Regions from separate parts of the Butyricicoccus pullicaecorum genome, predicted to be linked through region 1. Evidence: predicted binding sites of a transcription regulator. Region 1 holds the regulator's gene; the other holds the start of a gene.
The links. Region 1 encodes NrdR, which represses ribonucleotide reductase genes. Its sites were predicted from a motif close to CACNANATNTNGTG; they were not measured.
Positions count from the first base shown of each region.

Region 1 (3,418 bases):
CCGCATGGAAAACACCGAGCTCAACGCAGATGTCCTCAATGAGATTCAGGCTCTGGTGAAGGACACCACCGGTGTAGAACCCAACGCACCGCAGATTACGGGCGATGAGAACAACGAAGTCATCATCCGTTCGACCAGCCTCACCAGTGAGCAGCGTGCAGACGTGATCGCTGCGATGCAGGAAAAGTATGGTCTGACCGATGACGATCTGATCTCCAACGAAGACGTCGGTAAGACGGTCGGTGACGACCTGAAGAAGGCAGCTTTCCTGTCTGCAATCGTTGCCGTTGTTCTGATGCTCGTCTACATCTCGTTCCGCTTTGAGTTTACCTCTGGTCTGGCTGCTGTCATCTGCCTGATTCATGACCTTCTGGCCATGCTGTCGGTCTATGTCATCTTCCAGCTGCCGTTCAACCAGAACTTTATCGCGTGTGCGCTGACCATTCTCGGTTACTCGATCAATGCGTCGATCATCGTATTCGACCGTATTCGTGAAAACCTGCGCACCGCACGCAAGGAAAGCTTCGAGTCGATTGCCGATCGTTCGATCTGGCAGACCATGGGTCGTACCATCAATACCACGCTCACCACGCTGTTCACCATCGGTATGGTGTTCATTCTGGGTGTGCCGTCGCTGCGCAACTTCACGCTGCCGCTTCTGATCGGTATTGTATCTGGTGCTTATTCGTCCATCTTCCTGTCCAGCTCCCTGTGGGCTTTCTTCAGAAAGCGCTTCAAGAAGCGCCGCGTATAACAACCATAAAGAAGGATACCGTTTTGGTGTCCTTCTTTTCTTTCACGAAAGGAGGGCGTCCATGCGCCTCGGCATCTCCACCGCTTGTTTTTATCCGCAGCCGCTCGAGGAAACCATTGACCGGATTGCATCCCTCGGCTTCTCGGTCATCGAGATTTTCTTCAACACCGAAAGCGAATATGATCCGTCTTTTCTGGATACGCTGAAACGATCAACCGATCACAACGGTATCGAAATCATCTCCATTCATCCATACACGTCTTTGATGGAAGGCATGCTTTTATTCTCAAACTATGCGCGCCGAACAGAAGATGGACTGACGCAATACCGCAAGTACATGCGTGCCGCAGCACGATTGGGCGCTCAATATCTGACCTTTCACGGAGAGCGTTTCATGGCACAGGAGACTCTGTTTGAACACATGGAACGCACCTATGAGGTCTATCACACGTTATGCGATATGGCGCAGCAGGAGGGGATCACGCTGACACAGGAGAACGTCGCATGGTGTAAATCCCGTGATCCGGAATATCTGCGGCTGCTGACCGAACATGTCCCGGAACTGCGCTATACCTTAGATATCAAGCAAGCCAACCGTGCCGGTCAGCATTGGTCGGCTTATCTGGATGTGATGGGAAATCGTCTGCGCAATATCCATATTAACGACTACGATACCACCCACAGCTGTCTGCTGCCAGGGGAGGGAAGTATGGATTATGACCTGCTCATGCAATCGCTGAAACGGTATCAATACGACCATCAGATGCTCATTGAGGTCTATTCTGCAAACTTTTCTGACGATTTTCAGGTACAATGTGCAGGCGATTTGCTTCGCGCAAAATTATATTGAGCCCTCAAAGATTTTTGCGATTTTTGCAAAAACCTCTTTGCCGCAGATTGGTTCTATGGTAAAATATATGCATGAACCTATGTGAAGATAAGTGAGTGATCTTATGAAGTGCCCGTTCTGTAATTACCCCGACAGCAAGGTCGTAGATTCTCGACCGACAGACGAGGGAACTAGCATCCGCCGCAGACGCGAATGCCTTCACTGCCTCAAGCGTTTCACAACCTACGAGACGATTGAGCGCCTGCCCCTTATGCTGGTCAAACGTGATGGCACCCGTGAGCCTTATGATCGTAATAAACTGCTCAGCGGTGTGATGAAAGCATGCGAAAAGCGCCCGGTACCTCAGGCACGCTTGGAGCAACTGGTAGATACCGTCGAACAAAAATTGTTCGGTACACTGGAAACCGAAATTTCTTCCCAGAAAATCGGTGAAATGGTCATGCAGGAGTTGAAAAACGTCGACGAAGTCGCCTATGTGCGCTTCGCGTCGGTTTATCGTCAGTTCAAGGATATCAATACCTTCCTGGAAGAGCTCAATTCTCTGCTGCAAAACAAGAAGTAAGCAAAAGCGGCCTGTTTTTGGCCGCTTTTTCGTGATAAGGAGATGATATAATCATGGATATGCCCGAAACCAGCGGTTGGGACGCCATTACGCAGGCCATGCTCACCTTATACCCTGACCAAACTGATCCAATCCACTATGCACCAGTTCTGAGCTATCGTATGGGCGGCAACGACCCGCTCGACGGCATCAGCATTTACGACGGCGGTTCGTACTACCACTTTGTCACCTATGGATTTTCCGAGCTCTACGAAAAGGAATCTCAGCATGCTGCATACAGCGGTCTGGGCTTTGAACTGACGTTAAAGCTCAAAAAAGACGGCATCCGCAAGCGCGACAAGGAATATAAAAACATCTGCGGCATTTTGCAGACGCTCGCACGCATGTCTTTTGAAGACGGCGATATTTTCTCTCCCGAAGAGTATATTTACACCGGCCAGACCACCGGCATTGATGCGGACGGAAGTTCGCAAATCACCGGATTTTTAACCATGGAAGATGGGCTGGGTACGATGGATACACCGAACGGCAAGGTACAGTTTGTGCAGCTGGTCGGTGCAACCGATGCCGAGCTGAAAGCCCTTGTAGATGGCAAAACAACGGTCTCCGCGCTGCTTGAGAAGTTACCCGATGGACTGACCGATTATACTCGAGATTCCATTCTATAACCAAAAAGAACCTGACAAATGTCAGGTTCTTTTCATTTTATTTCGCCTTTCTTTTTCTGAATTATGCGCCAGCAACTGCTGCAACATCTTCCGGTGTTTCTGCCGTGCGCACGGTCAGTTCCTTGCTGATCTTCTTAGCAAAACCAGCCAGAGTCTTGCCAGGGCCGATCTCAACACCAGTGGTTAGGCCATCAGCCATGCCGTTTGCAACCAAGCTCTTCCAGCGTACCGGAGAGCACATATGACGCTCCAGATGTGCGGGCAGATCGGTAACTTCCAGCTTCTCGCCCGTTACATTGGTGTAAATCGGCATCACTGCTTCGTGTACGGTCAGATCCTGCGCGAATGCACGCAGTTCCTTTGCAGCCTCAGCCATCAGGCTGGTATGGAATGCACCGCTGACTGCGAGGGGAAGGGCACGGCGTGCACCAGCCTCCTTGCAAGCTGCAATTGCCTTTTCAACCGCCGGACGCTCACCGGCGATAACCAGCTGACCCGGGCAGTTATAGTTTACAGGGAACACAATGCCGTCGACCGATGCACAAGCCTGCTCAACCTGCTCGTCTTCCAGTCCCAGAATCGCT
Region 1 is NZ_NFKK01000003.1:206,978-210,395, forward strand. It holds gene secF (protein translocase subunit SecF) at 1-754, shown strand, start outside; gene B5F17_RS04175 (sugar phosphate isomerase/epimerase family protein) at 816-1,604, shown strand; gene nrdR (transcriptional regulator NrdR) at 1,708-2,166, shown strand; gene B5F17_RS04185 (suppressor of fused domain protein) at 2,220-2,834, shown strand; gene fabD (ACP S-malonyltransferase) at 2,896-3,418, opposite strand, start outside.

Region 2 (3,418 bases), on a different contig from region 1:
AGATTTGGATGACCAACGATACTTATGAGCAGATTTTCTCTAAGATGCGCGGTTTTCAAGTGCCGGGCAGCATGCTGCACCTGACCGATGATCTGGTCGGGGATGTCGCATCCTGTGGGGGTGTCGTCACCAAGCTCATGGGTTGGAGCATGGACGCGGACAAGAAGCGCCGTGCAAAGGAGTGGATGAGCGAACTGCCCGGACTGACCTTCACAAGCTCTGGCCCGGATAACTTCGAGATCATGGCCGAGGGTGCTGGTAAGGGCGAGGCCATTCGCTGGCTGGCACAGGAGCTGGGCATTTCGATGGACGAGACCGCGGCAATCGGTGACTCGGACAACGATCTGAACATGCTGCACGCCGTGCGCCACCCGATTGCGATGGGCAACGCCTCCGATCATGTCAAGGAGCAGGTAGAGTTTGTAACCGGAACCTGCAACACCGATGGCATTGAACGTGCGATTGCCTGGGTCATGGAACAGGACGCATAAAACCGAACATATAACAAAACGCTCCCAATCGGGAGCGTTTTTTCTGTCAGTCGATATGAACGGGGTCGGGTTCGTGGGCGAACATGAGCAAAAAGCCAATGAGCTGCAATCCGGCTGCAATCCAGATGGCGCGCTCACCGATGCGCTGAGTGAGCACAGCGCCGATGGCGGCGCCCACGGCAAAGACCGCGATGACGAAGTAATAGTGCATGCTTTTGCGCTTGAGTTCGGGGTCACCGGTCGTGTGGTAACCGCACAGCAGCGAGGCAGCCGAGCGCATATTGCCGATGCACATGGTGGTCGCGCAGGGCAGTCCGCGGAACTTGCGGAAAGCGTTGACCTGCATGGCACAGGCGAAGGATAACAGGACGTTGGCCGCGACGCTCAGCGACTGGGGCAGCAGTCCGGCAATGACGAGCAGCACGATTTCCGCGAGCAGGATGGTCTGCCGCCAGTGGATGCGCGTGCTGTTCTGATAGCGTCTGCACACCAGTTCGGCCAGATACACACCCAGCATGAAGGCCAAAAGCGGGAAGAGGTAGTGCAGCGCACGCCCAGGGTGACCGGTTGCGAGGTTTTGACCGAGCAGGACGATGTTGCCGGTCTGGGCGTTGGCGAATACCTGGCCGCGGCAGTTGTACGAGTAGGCGTCCTGAAATCCGCCTGCAAGCGTCAGAAAGACCGCGAGCGTGAGCGAATCGGACATCTGTTTTTTCATGGGGGGTCACATCCTTATACGAGACAAACGGGGTTATTTTTACCGAGTCCTATTATACGCAGGTCGCCCTGCCCGCGCAAGTGCCGCAGAAGGGACAAAGAAGGATGTCAGAATGGCCAAAACGGGGGAGAATCAGCTGGAAAGCATAGGGAATGTGTGGGAAACAGGAAATAGATACCATATCTAGCGGTTACAAATTCACTTGGGTGTTGACGGGATGATAGGAATTTGAGCTGTTTTCGACCGGAATTTCGTATGCTTTTGCCCTTTCGCTCGGGCGCAAAAACGCTTACAATAGAGAAAGCTTATTGACGCCCCTGCCTGCTGCGGGGCGTTTTGAATGTCTGGAAGGAGCCCGAAAACGTGAGAGTAAAGTATGTAAAAAAACGTACGGGTAAAGTTGTACCCTATGACGGCCGCTTTATCGAGCGCGCCATCCGACTGGCCGCGGTATCGGCTGGAAACTATGAGGAGTCGGTGGTAACCGATGCCATCGCACACATTGAAAAGCACCTTGCCGATCAGCCGGACGAGATCATCCAGATCGAGGCCGTACAGGATCTGGTAGAGCGTGCCCTGTTTGAAGCCGGACGATTTGACGTAGCAAAGGCATACATTCTGTACCGCATGGACAAGGAAAAGAGCCGCGGTCTGTATGAGCACCGCGACGGCCTGCTGCGCAAGGAGTTTTTGAGCCCCTTCAAGCACGCGCCCGGCCCCATGCAGCAGCTGGGCTCGTTCGTCTACTCGCGTACTTATTCGCGTTACCTGTCCCACCTCGGACGCCGTGAGTTCTGGTGGGAGACCGTGCGCCGTGCGGTTGAGTATAACTGCTCGCTGGCCAAGACCAGCCGCGAGGAGGCCGAGGCGCTGTACCGCAACATCTATGAGATGAAGCAGTTCCTGTCCGGCCGTACCCTGTGGGTAGGTGAGACCCGCGTCGGTGAACAGTACCCGATGGCAAACTATAACTGCGCCTTTGAGGTCATCGACAACTTCCACGCATACCACGACCTGTTCTATTTGCTCATGGTCGGCTCGGGTGTCGGCGTGCGTGTGCTCAAGTCGGACGCAGCCAAGCTGCCGCGCGTGCGCACCAACTTAAAGCTGCTGCACGAGATGTATCAGGAAGTGCCCAAGAACGAGCGTCTGGAGTACACCAACCTCACGTTCTCGGGCGATACCGCTTACATCACCATCGGCGACTCCAAGGAGGGCTGGGCACAGGCACTCGACGCGTACTTTAACCTGCTCTACAACAACGAGTACAACAAGATCGGTCATATCGTGGTCAATTACAGCAATATCCGTCCCAAGGGCGAAAAGCTCAAAGTGTTCGGCGGTACGGCATCGGGCTACCAGTCCATGATGCGCATGATCGATAAGATTCACAAGATCATCGGTCAGGCCGGTGCGCGTGACGGTAAGACCCGCACCCAGCTCCAGCCCATCGACCTGCTGGATATCGCCAATATCATCGGTGAGAACGTGGTTTCGGGCGGCGTGCGCCGTACCTCGGAGATTGGCCTCATCGATCAGGACGACCCGACCTGCATCCAGGCAAAGAGCAACCTGTACAAGCAGGTTGGTGACCGCTGGGAGATCGACAAGTCGATCGCGCACCGTCAGATGAGCAACAACTCGATTTTCTATACCCATAAGCCCACCCGTGAACAGCTGCACTGGCACTTGCAGCAGATGCGCTACTCGGGCGAGCCGGGCTGGGTCAACCAGGAGGCAGGCGCAAAGCGCCGTCCGAACTTCAACGGCGTCAACCCCTGCGGCGAGATTCTGCTGGACAACCACGGCCTGTGCAACCTGACGACGGTCAACGTCATGGCCTTCGTTCAGCCCGACGGCACCCTTGACCGTGCAGGCCTGCTGGAAGCACAGCGCCTGTCCGCACGTGCAGGCTACCGTATGACCTGCCGTGAGCTGGAAATTCACGAGTGGAACGCTGTACAGCAGCGCGACAAGCTGCTGGGCTGCTCGCTGACCGGCTGGCAGGACATGGTGAACGCAACCGGCATGGAGCGCGAAGAGGAAGCCGAGCTGCTGGCCGAGCTGCGCAAGACCGCACACGAGGCGGCACGCAAGTACGCCGACGCGCTGGGCATGGCTGAGCCGCTGCTCGTGACCACGGTTAAGCCCGAGGGTACGCTGTCGCTGCTGCCCACCGTATCGAGCGGTGTGCACTACTCGCACGCAC
Region 2 is NZ_NFKK01000005.1:120,030-123,447, forward strand. It holds gene B5F17_RS06320 (Cof-type HAD-IIB family hydrolase) at 1-491, shown strand, start outside; gene B5F17_RS06325 (YoaK family protein) at 538-1,209, opposite strand; gene nrdJ (ribonucleoside-triphosphate reductase, adenosylcobalamin-dependent) at 1,573-3,418, shown strand, end outside.
Region 2: nrdJ (ribonucleoside-triphosphate reductase, adenosylcobalamin-dependent) is a predicted target of NrdR. The motif match lies at 1,385-1,398, and genes of this name have one in related genera.